DNA from 3 places in the Enterobacter cloacae complex sp. HYC074_NIDB genome. Region 2 is predicted to be linked to each of the others. Evidence: predicted binding sites of a transcription regulator. Region 2 holds the regulator's gene; each other region holds the start of a gene.
The links. The regulator PurR, encoded in region 2, represses purine synthesis genes. The targets are predictions, from matches to a motif close to CANGCAAACGTTTGCNTG.
Positions count from the first base shown of each region.

Region 1: the regulator PurR is predicted to act here: its motif matches at 1,075-1,092, upstream of gltS (sodium/glutamate symporter).
Region 3: the regulator PurR is predicted to act here: its motif matches at 4,427-4,444, upstream of pyrC (dihydroorotase).

Region 1 covers NZ_CP114214.1:182,967-189,151, forward strand. The annotation lists gene xanP (xanthine/proton symporter XanP) at 1-1,023, opposite strand, end outside; gene gltS (sodium/glutamate symporter) at 1,249-2,451, shown strand; gene recG (ATP-dependent DNA helicase RecG) at 2,455-4,536, opposite strand; gene trmH (tRNA (guanosine(18)-2'-O)-methyltransferase TrmH) at 4,540-5,229, opposite strand; gene spoT (bifunctional GTP diphosphokinase/guanosine-3',5'-bis pyrophosphate 3'-pyrophosphohydrolase) at 5,234-6,185, opposite strand, start outside.
Region 2 covers NZ_CP114214.1:2,101,168-2,107,352, forward strand. The annotation lists gene punC (purine nucleoside transporter PunC) at 1-101, opposite strand, end outside; gene punR (DNA-binding transcriptional activator PunR) at 214-1,125, shown strand; gene purR (HTH-type transcriptional repressor PurR) at 1,143-2,168, opposite strand; gene cydH (cytochrome bd-I oxidase subunit CydH) at 2,466-2,555, shown strand; gene O1724_RS10430 (MFS transporter) at 2,717-3,883, shown strand; gene sodB (superoxide dismutase [Fe]) at 3,921-4,502, opposite strand; gene O1724_RS10440 (C40 family peptidase) at 4,625-5,383, opposite strand; gene grxD (monothiol glutaredoxin 4) at 5,722-6,069, shown strand; gene rnt (ribonuclease T) at 6,148-6,185, opposite strand, start outside.
Region 3 covers NZ_CP114214.1:1,822,962-1,829,146, forward strand. The annotation lists gene O1724_RS08890 (YceI family protein) at 1-279, opposite strand, end outside; gene O1724_RS08895 (cytochrome b) at 281-847, opposite strand; gene O1724_RS08900 (YceO family protein) at 1,075-1,188, opposite strand; gene solA (N-methyl-L-tryptophan oxidase) at 1,239-2,357, opposite strand; gene bssS (biofilm formation regulator BssS) at 2,470-2,724, opposite strand; gene dinI (DNA damage-inducible protein I) at 2,998-3,243, opposite strand; gene pyrC (dihydroorotase) at 3,318-4,364, opposite strand; gene O1724_RS08925 (lipoprotein) at 4,493-5,053, opposite strand; gene mdtH (multidrug efflux MFS transporter MdtH) at 5,152-6,185, opposite strand, start outside.

The DNA.
Region 1 (6,185 bases), 1.9 Mb from region 2:
GATCACGCCGTTGTTCTGGCCGAAGCAGGAGTTCGGGAATGTGTTGAACACCGCCGAGACAAACGAGTTCAGTCCGTTCGCCAGCACGCCGCCTTTAAGACGTTTCATGTACAGCGGGCCGGAGACCGGCTGCTCGGACACGTCGGAGGTGGCGGTGATATCGCCAATGGTTTCCAGCGAGGTAATCATAAAGACCAGCATCAGCGGCAGGAGCAGACTCCAGTCAATGCCCAGGCCATAGTAGAGCGGCGTTGGCACGGTAATCAACGCGCTGTTGGTTGGGGTGGTGTTTTCCGGGAGCATACCCAGCGCCCACGCCAGCAGGTAACCGGCCGCCATGGCGATCACCAGCGATGCCACGCGCAGGTACGGGTTACGCTGACGGTTAAGCAGAATAATGATCGCCAGCACCACGCCTGCCAGCAGCAGGTTTTTCGGCGCGCCGAAGGTATGGTCGCTCATTGCCGCGTAGCCGCCCCCGATGGAGGTCAGACCCACCTGAATCAGCGACAGGCCGATAATCATCACCACCACGCCGGAGACCAGCGGGGTGATCACCCGGCGCGCCAGGTGCAGAACGCGGGAGATGATCATCTCTGTGCAGCTTGCCAGCATCAGGGTGCCGAAAAGCGCCGCCATCATCGTCGGGACATCTGCGCCGCCGGTTTTCAGTGCCGTACCGCCCATGATCAGCGGAGCCACAAAGTTAAAGCTGGTGCCCTGAATCGACAGCAAACCTGAACCCACCGGACCCCAGGCTTTAATTTGAATGATGGAGGCCACGCCGGAAGCGAACAGAGACATACTGATGATGTGTTGCGTATCCTGCGCCGGTAACCCTAGCGCCTGGCAAATCAGCAGAGCCGGCGTGATGACCGCAACGAACATCGCCAGCAGGTGCTGGCAGGCGGCAAACAGGGTTTGAGGCAGCGGGGGACGATCTTCAAGGCGGTAAATCAGTTCGCTGTTTTGCTTCTGCGCAATCGGTTGCGCATTAGCAGACTCCAGAGTGTTAACAGACATCGGCGGCAATCCCACGGTGGAAAAGCGGGCATTTTAGCTGACCACCTGGTAAAAGCAAACGATTGCCAGCAAAAAAAAGAGAGAAAATCTGCCGGTGTGAGCAGCTTTTCTACAACGAACAGCAAAAAAAAATTACACTTTTCGCGCCGGCGGCTCATGACGAGCATCACCCGGCCCAGGATAACGCCGCGTGTGTATGGAATACGCGCATAACAGGAGCCTTTTATGATTCATCTCGATACGTTGTCGACCCTTGTTGCCGCAACGCTGGTTCTTCTGCTTGGTCGCAAGCTGGTACACAGTGTTTCCTTTCTGAAAAAGTACACCATTCCTGAACCCGTCGCCGGTGGTTTGCTGGTGGCGCTGGCCCTGCTGATACTGAAAAAAAGCATGGGCTGGGAAATCGATTTTGATATGTCCCTGAAAGATCCGTTGATGCTGGCCTTCTTTGCCACTATCGGCCTGAACGCTAACCTCGCAAGCCTGCGTTCGGGTGGCAAGGTGCTGGGCGTGTTTCTGATTGTTGTGGTGGGCCTGCTTCTGATGCAAAACGCCATCGGCATCGGTATGGCGTCATTGCTGGGGCTGGATCCGCTGATGGGTCTGCTGGCGGGGTCGATTACCCTGTCAGGTGGCCACGGAACGGGCGCGGCGTGGAGCAAGCTGTTCATCGAACGCTATGGCTTTGAAAACGCAACGGAAGTGGCGATGGCCTGCGCGACCTTTGGTCTGGTGCTTGGCGGCCTGATTGGTGGCCCGGTGGCGCGCTATCTTGTGAAACACTCCACCACGCCGGAAGGCAGGCCAGACGATGAAATGGTGCCGACCGCATTTGAAAAACCGGACGTTGGCCGTAGTATCACCTCGCTGGTGATGATTGAAACCATCGCCATGATTGCTATCTGCCTCACCGTGGGCAAAATCGTTGCGCAATGGCTGGCGGGAACGGCTTTCGAACTGCCAACCTTTGTCTGCGTGCTGTTTATCGGGGTGATCCTGAGCAACGGTCTGGCGCAGATGGGCTTCTACCGCGTCTTTGAGCGCGCAGTGTCCGTGCTGGGGAACGTCAGCCTGTCGCTGTTCCTGGCGATGGCGCTGATGAGCCTCAAGCTGTGGGAACTGGCCTCGCTGGCGCTGCCGATGGTGGCGATCCTGGCGGTACAGGCCGTGTTTATGGCGCTGTATGCCATCTTTGTTACCTGGCGCATGATGGGCAAAAACTATGATGCGGCGGTACTGGCAGCGGGTCACTGTGGGTTTGGACTGGGGGCAACGCCAACGGCCATCGCAAACATGCAGGCGATCACTGAACGGTTCGGTCCGTCGCACATGGCGTTTCTGGTGGTGCCGATGGTGGGGGCATTCTTCATTGATATCGTCAACGCGCTGGTCATTAAGCTCTACCTGATGCTGCCGATGTTTGGCTGATCGTCAGGCGTTGGAATACCGCTCGGTTTCCGGCATCCAGCGTTCAATTAACGCTGCCGCCTGTTCGGGGTAGCGTTCATGAATATGACGCGCAAGGCGTTGTACTTCGGGGATCATGGCCTGATCGCGCAACAAATCCGCCACTTTAAATTCGGCGTTACCCGTCTGACGCGTGCCCAGCAGTTCACCCGGGCCGCGGATCTCCAGATCTTTTTGCGCAATGACGAAGCCGTCATTGCTGTCGCGTAATACCTGCAAACGCATCTGCGCGGTTTTCGACAGCGGGGCTTTGTAGAGCAGCACGCAGTGAGAGGCGATCGCGCCACGGCCCACACGGCCTCGTAGCTGGTGGAGCTGCGCCAGGCCCAGGCGCTCCGGGTTCTCAATAATCATCAGGCTGGAGTTCGGCACGTCCACGCCCACTTCGATAACCGTGGTCGCAACGAGTAAATGCAGTTCACCCTGTTTGAACGACTGCATCACCGCCTGCTTTTCGGCAGGCTTCATGCGCCCGTGAACCAGACCGACGTTCAGCTCCGGCAGGGCGAGCTTTAACTCTTCCCATGTGGCTTCGGCAGCCTGCGCTTCCAGCAGCTCAGACTCTTCAATCAGGGTACAGACCCAGTAAGCCTGACGTCCTTCGTGGGTGCAGGCGTTGCGCACGCGGTCAATGATGTCGCTGCGGCGCGTGTCCGGAATGGCGACCGTTGTCACCGGCGTACGACCCGGGGGGAGTTCGTCGATGGTGGAGGTATCCAGATCGGCATAGGCCGTCATCGCCAGGGTGCGCGGAATCGGCGTGGCGGTCATGATCAGCTGATGCGGGTGGAAGCCCTGTTGCAGACCTTTCTCCCACAGCGCCAGACGCTGATGAACACCAAAGCGGTGCTGTTCGTCGATAATCACCAGCGCCAGGCCGTTAAACTGCACCTGTTCCTGGAAAATGGCGTGCGTGCCGACAATCATCTGCACCTGCCCGCTGGCTATCGCCTCCTGCTGCGCAAGGCGCGCTTTGCCCTTCTGCTTCCCGGCCAGCCAGCCCACTTCAATTCCCAGCGGGGCAAACCAGTTACGGAAATTGTTGGCGTGCTGCTCGGCCAGCAGTTCCGTCGGTGCCATCAGCGCCACCTGCTTGCCGTGGGCGATAGCGCGCAAAGCGGCCAGCGCGGCGACCAGCGTTTTACCGGAACCCACATCGCCCTGCACCAGGCGCATCATCGGCACATCCAGCGCCATATCGCGTTCGATCTCGGCAGTAACGCGCTCCTGGGCGCCGGTGGGTTTAAATGGCAGTGAGGCCAGCAGCTTATCTTTGAGCTCATCACGCTGGCTTAATGGCTGCGCGTGGAAACGCTGCGCACCTGCGCGCAGGGCCAGCATGCTCAGGTTGTGAGCCAGTAATTCCTCAAGGATAAGACGCCGTTGGGCGGGGTGTTTACCGCTCTCTAAATCAACAAGCTGAAGCGTTGGCGGTGGACGGTGCAGGGTGCGTAACGCCTCCGGCAGGCTCATCATGCCCTGCGCCAGCTCCGGCGGCAGCAGCTCGTTAATGGCGCAGGTATCGAGCAGCTCCAGCGCCTGGTCGGTGAGCTTGCGCAGCGTGGCCTGCTTAATGCCTTCGGTGGTTGGATAGACCGGCGTGAGCGTCTCCTGTAGCTCAGGTGAGCTGAGATCGCCCTGCACGCGGTATTCCGGGTGGATCATCTCCGCGCCGTATTTGCCCCGTTTGGCTTCACCGTACGCAAGTACGCGTCGTCCAGTGGCAAGGCTGTTTTTCATCGCCGCGCTGAAGTTGAAAAAGCGCAGGGTAAGAATACCGGTGCCGTCGCTGATCTGGCAGGTCATCATCCTGCGTCCGCCAAAGGTGATGTTGCAGTTCAGCACTTCCCCTTCAACGGTGGCGTAAATAGCGGGCAGCAGATCGCCAATTTTATAAAGCTGAGTACGGTCTTCGTAACGCAGGGGGAGGTGGAGCAGGAGATCCTGCACGGTGTGCAGGCCAATCTTCGCCAGTTTACTGCTTTGTGCCGCGCCCACGCCCGTCAGGCTGTTGAGCGGTATAGCGTCCAGCAGGCGGCCTTTCATGATTTATCCCGCGTACTGCATGGTGGACCACCACTCGGCATCGGCTTCAATTTCGCCCTGCGCGTTGACGTGGGGGTAAGGCAATTTCTTCTGCTTCGCAACGCGAGCCAGCACCGGATAGCCACCTTCAAACAGCAGGCGCTGCTGCTCCTCTTCCGGCAGCATGCTGTTGCTGCGCTCGTACATTCCGGCATTCTGACGCTGGCGCTGCGCTTCATACAGGATCAGCGCTGAGGCGACCGACACGTTGAGTGACTGGACCATGCCAATCATCGGAATGATGATGTCCCGATCGGCCAAATCCAGTGCTTCCTGCGTGATCCCCGTTTTCTCCTGGCCCATTAAAATACAGGTCGGACGGGTGTAGTCGATCTCACGGAAATCCACGGCTTTAGCAGAGAGGTTGGTTGCCAGAACCTGCATGCCACGCCCTTTCAGGTGCGAGACCGCTTCACCAATAGTCTGGTGAGTTTTCACGGATACCCAGCTGTTGCTGCCTGCGGCGGTGGAGGCCATGGTACGCATACGTGCGCCTGGCCAGACGGCGTGGACTTCATGCACGCCGACGGCATCTGCGGTGCGGACGATAGCAGAGACGTTATGAGGTTTATGGACCTGCTCCATGCAGACCGTCAGATCAGGCTGACGCCTGGCGAGCATTTCGCAGATTCGCTCGTAACGTTTTGAATTCATAATGCTAGTTTCGGTTACGGGTGACTTTAATGACATCCGGCATCACGCGGATCTTGCGCATAATATTTGCCAGATGCACGCGGTCACGGGCGGTCAGGCGAATAAAGGCGCTGTAAACGCGGCCATCTTTTTCTTCCGTATTCAGGCTTTGAATGTTGGACGAGGCCGTGTTAATCGCTGCCGTCAGGTTCGCCAGTGCACCCTGGTGGTTGAACATATCCACCTTGATTTCAGTGATAAATTCCTGCGCCGTCTCTTTATCCCACTCGACCGCCATGAACTTCTCAGGCTCTTTCTGATAGCCACGGATGTTACGGCAGGATTCGTGGTGGATCACCAGCCCTTTACCCGGGCTGACGTGCGCAATAATCGGGTCGCCCGGGATAGGACGGCAGCATTTGGCGAAGGTGATGAGCACACCGTCAGCGCCTTTGATCGGCAGGTGACCATGATTTTGCGTGGTGGCAGGAACGGCTGTCGTTTCGCCTTGTTGCAGATTCTTCGCCACGACCACGCTCATGGCGTTGCCGAGACCAATCTCTGCCAGCAGGTCATCCAGCGAGGCGAGCTTCATACGCTCCAGCTCATGCTGAATGTTTTCTGGCGGGATCTCTGCCAGTTTGCGGCTGCCACCCAGCGCGTGATTGAGCAGACGACGCCCCAGGCTAACGGAGTCGTCGCGCTTAAGGTTTTTCAGCAGCTGGCGGATTTTTGCGCGCGCTTTTGAGCTCACGACAAAGTTCAGCCAGGCGGCGTTAGGACGTGCCCCCGGCGCGGTAATGATCTCCACCGTCTGTCCGCTGAAGAGCGGCTGCGACAGCGGATAAGGCTGCCTGTCGACGCGGGCACCTACGCAGGCATGGCCGATATCGGTATGCACGGCGTAAGCGAAGTCGACCGGTGTCGCGCCCGCAGGCAGTTCGACAATGCGCCCTTCCGGCGTGAAAACGTAAATC
Region 2 (6,185 bases):
TCCTGCATCGCGGCGAACGCGGGCAGATACATATCGGTCGCCAAAAAGCCCAGCACGCTTAAGCCGCCGAGCCAGACTAAAAATCCTTTCCTGGGTTGCACTTTTTTTCTCCTGAGGAGGCAGGTGTACGTTGGCGCAGAGTGTAGGGAGTGCAAAGCGGCTTGTGAAACGCTAATATTTGGCGGGTGCATTCAAAAAATTTGCAGGCTAAAGATGTGGTCAGATTATTCCCTTGAAGTGGTTGATGCCGTGGCGCGTAACGGCAGCTTTACCGGCGCCGCCCAGGAGCTGCATCGCGTTCCCTCGGCGATCAGTTACACGGTGCGTCAGCTGGAAGCGTGGCTGGCGGTGCCGCTGTTCGAGCGGCGTCATCGCGACGTGGAGCTCACGCCTGCCGGAGCGTGGTTTTTGAAGGAAGGGCGGTCTGTCATCAAAAAAATGCAGATCACCCGTGAGCAGTGCCAGCAGATCGCCAACGGCTGGCGCGGGCATCTCGCTATCGCGGTGGATAACATTGTTAAGCCGGAGCGGACCCGGCAGATGATCGTCGATTTCTATCGTCATTTTTCCGACGTCGAACTGCGTGTTTCGCAGGAAGTGTTCAACGGCGTCTGGGATGCGCTGGCGGACGGCAGGGCGGAGATGGCGATTGGTGCAACCCAGGCGATCCCGGTTGGTGGGCGCTACGCGTTTCGCGACATGGGCATGCTGAGCTGGACCTGCGTGGTCGCGCGCGATCACCCGCTGGCAGCGCTGGAAGGGCCGCTGAGCGATGACACATTACGCAACTGGCCCTCGCTGGTGCTGGAAGATACCTCCCGCTCGCTGCCCAAGCGCATTACCTGGTTGCTGGATAATCAGCGCCGCGTGGTCGCGCCGGACTGGGAGTCGTCAGCCACCTGTCTGAGCGCGGGGCTGTGCGTTGGCATGGTGCCGGTGCATTTTGCGCGCCCGCGCATCGACGCGGGAGAGTGGGTGGCTCTGACGCTGGAAAACCCCTTCCCGGATGCCGCATGCTGTCTGACGTGGCAGCAAAACGACGTCTCGCCCGCCATGGCCTGGCTGCTGGATTATCTGGGAGACAGCGAAACGCTGAACCGGGAGTGGTTGCGGGAACCAGCATAGCTGGCCCCGGAAAGTGATTAACGACGGTAGTCGCGGAACGGACCGTCCGCAACGGAACGGCGTTCTATCAGGCGCGGGTGAACTTCAATGGACTGGGACTGTTCACGCTTGTTGACGATCCTGTCCAGAAGCATGTTGAAGGCCGTTTCACCCAGCGAATCTTTCGGCTGGTGAATGGTGGTCAGCGCCGGGGTAAAGAAGCGGGCGTTGCGCACGTTGTCATAGCCGATCACCGAGATATCCTGGGGGACGCGCAGGCCGAGTTCATCTGCCGCGCATAGCGCGCCCATCGCCATGATGTCACCGCCGCAGAACACCGCGGTAGGGCGATGCGGCTGGGAGACGATCTGCTGCATGGCGCGATAGCCTGACTCCGGCTCGAAGTCGCCCTGAACAATCCAGTTTTCCGGCACGGTGATCAGCGCCTCTTCCATCGCTTTCATGAAACCGGCCAGACGGCCAGCACCGGTGTTACGCTCCAGAGGTCCCGGGATCACGCCAATTTCACGATGACCGCGTTCTACCAGATAACGCCCCGCCATGTAGCCGCCTTCAAAGGCGTTATCAATAACGGAGTCGGTGAAGTCTGCGCGCGCCTCGCCCCAGTCCATGACCACCATCGGAATGTGGCGATACTCTTCCAGCATGGAAAGGACCGACTCAGGGTATTCAGAACACATTACCAGAAGACCGTCGACGCGCTTTTGCGCCATCATTGACAGGTAAGCGCGCTGTTTTTCAATGTTGTTCCACGCATTGCCCAGAATCAGGGTATAGCCTTTCTGGAAGCAGTTTTTTTCAACGGCTTCGATGATTTCAGCAAAATAGGCCGCTTCACTGCTGGTGGCCAGCAGGCCAATCGATTTGGTGTGATTAACCTTCAGGCTGCGGGCGACGGCACTTGGCGAGTAGTGCAGTTCTTTGATTGCCGCCCAGACGGCATTACGCGTCTCTTCAGCGACGAAACGCGTTTTGTTAATAACATGTGATACGGTTGTAGTGGAAACGTTTGCGCGTTTTGCTACGTCTTTAATTGTTGCCATTAAATGTCACTCCAGACCATATCCTAAGCTCCTGAAAAAATTGAAGGTAAACGTTTGCCTTCTCTCACCCATATTACGCAAACATGAGTTGCGACACGCCGGGAAAACGACACAGGACGTCAGGAGGGGGTCAGTGGCCGGTACGCTAATAAATTTAGCGTGGAATTTTGTCCTATCTTGATGAAAAGGGGAAGAGGTAAAGTGGATATCCGTTTAAATCCTGGAAGATTTTTGACCTGAACTGTGTAAAAATGAGCAAGCTCACTTTTCGTAGGGTGAATAAAAGGAGAAAAATTGATGAGTACCGATCTGAAGTTTTCGCTGTTTACCACCATTGTTGTTCTTGCTCTGATTGTTGCCGGTGGTTTAACCGCTGCACTGCACTGATTCAGGCGGAGGGAGAACCTTCTCCCTCTCTTGCCGCTATTGTTACCTCTCCGGCAAAAATCTTTTGCCAAAATGTTAACTTCTCATTTTTTGTGATTGATGTCATGCTTTTGACTTCTTAGTTCTGTGCCGGGTTATGGCACGGTATCCGGAGCCTCTTCATGAAAATCAATTTTCCCCTGCTGGCCCTGGCGATTGGCGCCTTTGGGATTGGCACCACTGAATTCTCCCCGATGGGGTTATTGCCTGTTATCGCCCGGGGGGTAGACGTCTCTATCCCTGCGGCCGGTATGTTAATTAGCGCCTACGCGATCGGCGTGATGGTGGGCGCGCCGCTGATGACGCTGCTGCTTTCGCACCGTGCGCGCCGCAACGCGCTGATTTTCCTGATGGCGATTTTCACTCTCGGCAATGTGTTTTCCGCGATTTCGCCCGATTACACCACTCTGATGCTTTCGCGCATTCTTACCAGCCTCAACCATGGCGCCTTCTTCGGACTGGGCTCGGTTGTTGCTGCCAGCGTGGTGCCAAAACATAAGCAGGCCAGCGCGGTAGCCACTATGTTTATGGGCCTCACCATCGCTAATATCGGCGGCGTTCCCGCCGCCACCTGGCTGGGAGAAGCCATCGGCTGGCGTATGTCTTTCCTCGCAACCGCCGGACTGGGCGTGGTCGCGATGGTTGCGCTGTTCTTCTCACTGCCGAAAGGAAGTGCTGGAGAACGTCCGGAAGTACGTAAAGAGCTGGCGGTGCTGATGCGTCCTCAGGTGTTGTCCGCGCTGCTCACCACGGTGCTGGGGGCCGGGGCGATGTTTACGCTCTACACCTATATCTCCCCGGTGCTGCACGACATAACCCACGCAACGCCACTCTTTGTTACCGCGATGCTGGTGCTGATTGGTGTCGGGTTCTCGATTGGCAACTATCTCGGCGGGAAATTTGCCGACCGCTCCGTGAGTGGGACGCTGAAAGGTTTTTTAACGCTGCTGATTGTCATCATGGTGGCGATTCCGTGGCTGGCGCGTAACGAAGTGGGTGCCGCGATTGCCATGGTGGTGTGGGGCGCCGCAACCTTTGCCGTGGTGCCACCGTTGCAGATGCGCGTAATGCGCGTTGCACACGAAGCGCCGGGGCTCTCTTCATCGGTGAATATCGGTGCGTTTAACCTGGGCAATGCGCTGGGGGCCGCAGCGGGCGGGGCGGTGATCTCCGGTGGTTTGGGTTATAGCTTTGTGCCGGTGATGGGGGCGATCATTGCCGCACTCGGCCTGCTGCTGGTGATAATGTCTGGTCGTAAACAGCCTCAAGCGGTGTGTACGGCGGAATAAACAAAAACGCAGAAGGGCTGCCCCTTCTGCGTGTCTCTTACGCGGCGAAGTTCTTCGCAACAAATTCCCAGTTAACCAGTGCCCAGAAGTGTTCCAGGTAGTTCGGGCGCGCATTACGGTAATCAATGTAATAGGCGTGTTCCCATACGTCCACGGTCATCAGCGGCGTGGCGCTGGTGGTCAGAGGGGTACCCGCATTAGAAGTGGAAACGATAGCCAGTTTGCCATCAGCCTCTTTTACCAGCCAGGTCCAGCCGGAGCCAAAGTTTTTAACGGCTGCGTCAGTAAACTTCGCTTTAAAATCCGCGAAACTGCCGAACGCGGCGTTAATCGCTGCCGCCAGCTCACCGTCAGGTTCTCCGCCTGCATTCGGGGCCAGGCAGTGCCAGTAGAAGGTGTGGTTCCACACCTGTGCGGCGTTGTTGAATACGCCGCCGTCTGAACTGCGCACGATCTCTTCCAGCGTTTTGCCTTCAAAATCGGTGCCCTTGATCAGGTTATTCAGGTTGGTGACATAGGTCTGGTGATGCTTGCCGTAATGGTACTCCAGGGTTTCCGCGGAAATATGCGGGGCCAGGGCGTCTTTTGCATACGGTAGTGCAGGTAATTCGAACGACATTGCTTCTCTCCTTATAGTTTTATACGTTGCCAATAACCCTACAGACAACAAGGACAGGATAGCAAATTGAAAGGGTATGCAAAAGAGGAACTTACCCTGCCACAAGGGCGGCAGGGCAGGGGCTAGCGGATGGTTTTTGGCGTCATCACGCGGCGCGCACCCACATAGTGGCGCACCCAATAATCTTCGCTGAGAGAGGTGATCTGAATGTCCTGACCGCTGCGCGGTGACTGGATAAATTTACCGTTACCCACATACACCCCAACGTGATCTGCCGTACCGCGTCCCTGGGTGCGGAAGAACACCAGGTCGCCATTTTGCAGTTCGCCACGGTTTACAGGGGCGGCGTCGCGCAGATGGTACATCTCATTGGCGGTGCGTGGAATGCGAAACTTCACCAGATCTTTATAGGCATAATAAACCAGCCCACTACAGTCAAAACCGGTGCGCGGAGAGGTGCCACCCCAGCGATACGGTTTACCTATTTGCCCCATCAGTTTGTTCATCGCCGTTTTTTGCGCTTTCTGCATACGCGCTTTATGCACGTCAGCCAGCTTCGTCACTTTTGCGCATTTCGTTTTATGGCCTTTGCGCACGGTGCATTTTTCATTCACCAGGCTGGCGGTTGTTCGGGTGGTTTTGTGCGTGCCGGAACGGAGAGTTTTGGTTTTACTGGAGGCGGTCTTTTTGGTCTGAGCGGTGGTTTTCTTCTTTACTGTTTTACTGGTGGTTTTTTTCTTACGTTCTGTGGATTTTGCCAGATGCGTTTTTTGTACAGCAGAATGCCGCGCCTGTTCAGAGGCGTTCGCCGCTGGCGTAAATGAGAGTGTGGTAAACAGTAAAGCACAGAGCGTCATCGAGATTTTAGTTATCCGCGCCACTGGGCAGTCCCCTGATAAATGCAGGCCACAATGCATACCCGCGTGAGATTTACAAAACCTGTCGATTCTAATCCATAAAATCAGAAGAAGTTAATAGCATTTTTCATTCAAAAATTATGTTTCGTTAGCAAGTGCAAAAAAATTCACCATTCTGACGCACTCCTGTTCGCTCCTTAAGCAAAACCGCACCCCGTCTGGCGATAAACGACATTAGCAATGCAACTTTATGCGATAAGCGATAAAATAATTAGACGTGACAAAAATGTTATTTTCCGATGTCGGCCTGACCCGCTACAATGTCAGACTGATGCCGTAACAGAAGTTAAAGGAAGCAAGACATGAGCACCACTATTGAAAAAATTCAGCGCCAGATCGCTGAAAACCCGATTCTCCTGTACATGAAAGGTTCTCCGAAGCTGCCAAGCTGCGGCTTCTCCGCGCAAGCGGTTCAGGCGCTGTCCGCCTGTGGTGAGCGTTTTGCTTACGTTGATATCCTGCAAAACCCGGACATTCGCGCTGAATTGCCAAAATACGCAAACTGGCCGACCTTCCCACAGCTGTGGGTTGATGGTGAACTGGTTGGCGGATGCGATATCCTGATTGAAATGTATCAGCGCGGCGAACTGCAACAGCTGATCAAAGAGACTGCGGCGAAGTATAAAACCGAAGAGCCGGACGCAGAATAAGTTTTCTGCGGCTATAAAAAAGCGACCACATTATGTTGGTCGCTTTTTTTTGTCCTGTGGGGCTGTTGATAACCCAACCTACGATTGAAGATCGGCCTCGTCGCCCATCGGCAGCG
Region 3 (6,185 bases), 280 kb from region 2:
GCTGCGCAGATGTTTATCACGCTCGGCGTGATTAGTGTCGACGCTGTTGGTATTAATGGTGACGTTCACTTTATCGGCAGCAGGGTTTTTCTCGTCGAAAGTAAATGTGCCATCGAAATCATTGAACGTGCCATATAACCAGCTGTAACCCAGATGCTGAATACGGAAATTGACGAAGGCATGCTGGCCCTCTTTATCAATTTTATAGTCGGCGGCCAGGGCCGAACCGGTAGTAAATAACAGCGAACCTAATGCGATACCCAACAGGCGTTTTTTCATTTTATGCTCCAGAGTCAACTGACGAACGGCCAAGCATGCGCTTCAGCGTATCGTCTTTATCAATAAAGTGGTGTTTCAGGGCCGCAAGGCCATGCAGGACAGACAGGATCACTACGCTCCATGCCAGCCACAAATGAACCACACCTGCGGTGTCAGCCTGTGAACCGGCGTCAGCCAGCGTGGCTGGGACATCAAAAAGCCCAAATACGCTGATCGGTTTGCCGCCTGCGGTCGAAATGAGATAGCCGCTGATCAAAATGGCGAACAGCAGGGCATAGAGTGCGATATGCGCGCCAACAGCGCTTATGCGGGTAAGTCGGCCATGGCTTTTGGGCGCAGGAGGGGGCGGAGAGATATGTCGCCAGATCACGCGAAAAACCAGACCCATCATCAGCAGAACCCCAATGCTTTTGTGCAATTCGGGGGCCTGATGATACCAACCGTCATAATAGCTTAATGTCACCATCCAGAGGCCGAGACCAAACATGGCATAGACGGCAATTGCAAATAGCCAGTGTAAACACATGGATATTATTCCGTAGCGACGGGACGAGTTACGCCATTGCATATGAATTTCCGTTCTCAAATGACTGAGCAATAAAAATGGACGGGTTAAATAAATAATGCAACTGAAAAAAATGAATAATGTATTTTATTTAATTTATTTCAGCGAATTTGAATGTGTTTCCGCAATGTATTTCAATCGCTTCGTTCAATAAATTTGAGGTGACGTTTTTTAAAAAAATATAAGTTAAATAAATTTAAAGGAGTGTCAATAAACGTCAGCGAGAACGTTCAGAAGAATACAATATAGATAACGTCAATGATCGCCAGTAGCGACCAAAGAACAATGTAGAGCATGAAATGCTCGCGGATGTTATTGATAAGGTAATTCACCAGTCTGCGCATCATGCCCCTCTCGCTAAACAGGCCCCGGTTACTCGGAGCCTGAAGAGGTATTATCGATCAAAGCGCGAGAGCGCGAAGGGCTTGAGATCAAACGAAGGCGCGATCCCCTGAGCAAACTGGGCGGCGATTTCACCTAACACAGAGGCAAATTTAAACCCGTGACCGCTGAGCCCGGTTACGAGCAGGGTGTTGTTGTGCCCCGGCAGGGTGTCGATGATAAAGTCTTCATCCGGGGTGTTGTCGTAGGTGCACGCTGCGCCGTAAAGCAACCCGCCTACGCCCGGCAGGATATTACGCAGGAACGTGAAGGCTTCGGAACCATCCTGCGGATAAGCGCCGTACGGTTTGCGTTCTTCCGCAGAGGAAATTACCTGCCCGCCGTTATGTTTGCCAATCTTGAGCGCGTCTTTTTCCGAGGGGAAACCGTAGAACTGGTCGCCATTAGGTAACTCGCCTGTAAACGCCGGGAATTTGTTCTGACTGCTGTAACGCCCGTCAGACTGGAACCAGGAGAAGACTTTGCGCACCGGCTGGATGGGCAGGTCCGGCAGCAGTTTCGTCACCCACGTTCCCGCACTCACCAGCAGACGCGTGGCGGTATAATCACCTTCAGACGTGGTGACGGTTGAACCCCCGGCATGGTGGGTGATGCCCGTGACCGGACAGTTAAACAACTGTGCGCAGCCCGCTTTGGCGGCGAGATCAATCCAGGTCTTAATGGCCGTTTCGCTGTGCAGTACGCCAGAGTTGGCTTCAAACAACCCAATGTAGTCTTCAGGGACAGAAATTTCCGGCCAGCGCGCCATGATGCCGTTCGCATCCAGACGCTCGACGTCCAGGCGGTAGGCTTTCGCGCTCTCCTCGACGGTCGCCAGAAACGTGGAGCTGGCTGGCCCCAGGTTAACGACCCCGGTGCGCTCAAAAATGCGTTCTTCGGTGAGGGCAGCCAACTCATCCCACAGCGTCTGAGCCCGAAGCACCAGCGGTACATAGCGCTCACCTTCGCCATAAGCGTGACGGATCAGACGGGTATCGCCGTGATGGCTTCCTTCAGAGTGGGGGGGACGATGGGCGTCAATCATCAGCACATTCAGACCCGCCTGCGTGGCGTAATAACCGGCGGCAGATCCTACGGAGCCGCTTCCGATAATGATCAAATCGTATTTCATAGGCTTCTCTTTACTAACGCTTTGTTAGCAGAGTAATTAACTATGTAGGCTTATACAAGAACGAAATAAATAAGGCACCGCGAGGGTGCCTGTTGAGTGAAGAGGCGTAAGATTAATGCCGTTTATACTCATTTTCCTGGTAGTCGCCAGATTCTATTTTTGCGATGCCTGCTTCCAAAATAGAGATAAACTGACGGGCGACGTCTGTTGTAAGCCACAGCGTCTGTCCAACTTCCGCTTCATCACGGTTTAGCTGATTTGGGGTCTGGTAGTGCAAACGCAGCATCAGCGCATCGTAGCTGTCTACGGTGCTGATATCCCAGCCAACAAGCGGATGGGTCTGGATCACTTCACTATTCTTTTCCATTATAACCCCCTTAATGCGTGTTAGAAGACAACGACTTTGAGGTTCAATGCATGTTTTTCTGAAAGCAATTTCAGTATATCAATTAATAAGGGTTCAGCAGGAAAAAATAAACGGGTAGCAACACATTTTTCTGCTTTTTAGGATTGTTCGAACAATAAAACGCCATCTTGTTCACGATTTTCTAAGAAGATGCTGAAATATTTTGAACTTTCAGGAGACGAAACGAAAAAAAGCCGGGGCGACCCGGCAAAAAACACAATGAGGGAGCAAATTTTAATCAGTGATGAACCAGTCGTCGGCGCTTTCCCATGTTTCCTGCAAAATTTCGCTGATGCGTTCTTTGTCTTCTTTCGCACCGCCGATGACGGAAAGATGGTTTGCTGTCGCATAACGTACCGTTACGGCGCCATCGTTTTCAGGAAAAGTGCTGTTAATACGTCGGGATAGTTCACCCGCCAGAGCGTCGAGTGCGCCAGCAGGCAGGACGGTGGATTTGGCAATGGTGACTTCAATACGCATAAATGCCCCCTGTGTAATATACTGTTTATTTATACAGTTATATTGTCGGTTTGACAACAGGGGGCGACAGTTTTTTAGCGTTTTACCGTCCAGTTTACGGTTTCACCGGCCAGGAAGGGGATCAGCGTATCGTCGGTGAGCGCAATCGACGCTTCAACCTGGCTTTCTTTGCGCTCCAGCTCAATGAACGTGTCATTGATCGGCAGACCGTAGAAACGCGGGCCGTTAAGGGAGCAGAAGGCTTCGAAATGGTCTAACGCATTCATCTCTTCAAACACGGTTGCGTAACTTGCCAGGGCGGTCGGGGCGTTAAAGCAGCCTGCACAGCCGCAACTCGCCTCTTTACGGTGACGGGCATGCGGGGCGGAATCTGTGCCGAGGAACGCGCGCGGGAAGCCGCTGGCGACCAGCTCACGTAGCGCCTGCTGGTGGATGTTGCGCTTGAGGATCGGCAGACAATACAGATGTGGGCGAACGCCGCCCACCAGCATGTGGTTACGGTTAAACATCAGGTGCTGCGGGGTGATGGTGGCGGCAATCAGCTCGTTTCCATCCCGGACATACTCTGCGGCATCTTTAGTCGTAATGTGTTCAAACACCACTTTCAGCCCCGGAAGACGCTGGCGCAGCGGCTCCATGACCGTTTCGATAAAACGTGCTTCGCGATCGAAAATATCAATGTCAGCGTGGGTCACTTCCCCGTGCACCAGCAGCGGCATGCCCAGTTTTTGCATACGCTCCAGAACGGGCATGATGGCGTCGATACTGGTCACCCCATGGCTGGAGTTGGTGGTGGCATTCGCCGGGTAGAGCTTCGCGGCGGTGAACACACCTTCGTTAAACCCGCGCTCAACCTCATTGGGATCCAGCGAGTCCGTCAGGTAGCAGGTCATCAACGGGGTAAAATCGTGCCCGGCCGGAACGGCGTCAAGGATACGCTGGCGATAGGCAATCGCGGCCTCGACGGTAGTGACTGGCGGAACCAGGTTAGGCATAACAATCGCACGGCCATAAATTTTGCTGGTATACGGCACGACGGTTTTCAGCATGTCGCCATCACGAAGATGGATATGCCAGTCGTCTGGGCGGCGGATTTTGAGAACCTGGGATTGTACAGTCATGGAAGCTCCGGCTTGAAAGAGATCAGTCATAAGATGGCTGTTTTTGCCGGACACAAATCATAAGCGGAAACGTTTTCGTTTGCACACTATTCCGTTAAAAAAAACGGGCGCCTGAGCGCCCGGAGTATTTAGTCGGTGAAAGGGATGATGATTTCACCCGGTTTCACCTCTATCCCTTTGGCATATTTTTTCGCCAGAGATTCACCTTTGCTTTTGTCTTCGCTCAGAACATAGGCAGGCTGTTGGTTAAAGTAGTTCTGCAACGACTGGTTGAGATACGGCATCAGCGTTTGCAGCACCGGTTTCATTTTATCCGGCGTCACAACCGCATCGACGATTTCCATCTCTTGCAGGAAAATTGCCCCTTTATCTTTATTAAAGACCGGCAGCGCCTTGAGCTTCAGCTTGATATCCGCTTTCTGATTGCCGAAGAGCGAGGTCATATCGAGGCTGGCATCGCCGGAAAGGGTGACTTTGTTAGGCTCCTCGCGACCAATCTGGCTGGCGAGATTCGTCAGGACGATATGCGCATCCGCAAGGCCGGGCACGCCGATATCTTTTGAAAAGTTATTATGTTTTTCCAGCGCCTGATTAATTTCCTGCTCACTGACGGTGTACTGCGTAAGCTGGTTACATCCCACCAGCAGACCACTGACAATTAACGCAGCGGCAATAACGATCTTTTTCATGGCGTTCCTCAACATAAAATCGGCGCATCTGTCCTGATACGCCAGTATGTCAGGGTGATCCTACAGAAACCAGCAGAAAAAACTGATAATGCAAGAGGTCAGGCGCCAGGCTCCAGCATCCCGCGGGTGCTGCGTTTATCACTGAACTGCCACCAGAGGGCAATCAGCGTCATAAAGCCGACCATGCCGAGCATGACCCACGGCAGCTCCGGCTGATGGAGCGCTTTTCCGGCATCAAACAGCCAGCCGCCACCGGTGTAACCCAGCGCGCCGCCAAGCGCCAGCCCGAGACGGCTGAAGCCCATGTAGCTGCCCCGGGCCCGGGCGTCGGCAAGTGACGCGCTCAGCGTTTCACGGGCTGGCTCGGCAATGATTGAGCCAATATAGAAGGTGCAGATCAGCATAAACAGTTGCTGAAGCGAACTTACCAGACCGATGGGCATCATGCTCAGCGTCATCAGCAACAGCCCGGCCATCAGACGGTGCTCAAGCCGGAAACGGCGCTCGCTCCAGCGGGCAATTGGATAGAGCAGAGTCAGTGAGAGGCAGGCCTCAATGGCATACATCCATTTCACCGCTGCCGGCGTGCCGGCAATATCGTTAACCATAATGGGCAGCATCAGCATGACCTGCACGGCGAGCATGTAGTAGCCGGTCAGGGTTAATACATAGGTGACGAAGCGTTTATCGCTCAACACACGGTCAAGCCCTTCCCGCACAGGCGCTTTCACCGTCGACAGCTTCCATGCGGGCAGAAACAGACCGTTAAACAGCGCGCAGAGAATAAACAACACCGCGCCGGTGGCGCAAACCAGGCGGAAATCGTATTGCAGCAGCCAGCTTCCCAGCAGGGCGCCCACCACCGCGCCAGCGCTGTCCTGCATCATCAAAATCGAGAAGAAGCGCCCCCGATGTTGCGGACGGATAAGCTTAACCACCAGCGCGGTACGCGGTGGGTCGAAAAGGGTGCCGCCAATCCCGGAAAGGAAACAGGAGAACCACAGCAGCCAGGGTTCATGAGCGATTGCCATGGTGGCGAATCCCGCCGCACGTAACAGCATGCCGGTGACGATCATCGGTTTCGCGCCGAAGCGGTCAGCTATTGCGCCGCCAAACACGCCCAGACCCTGTT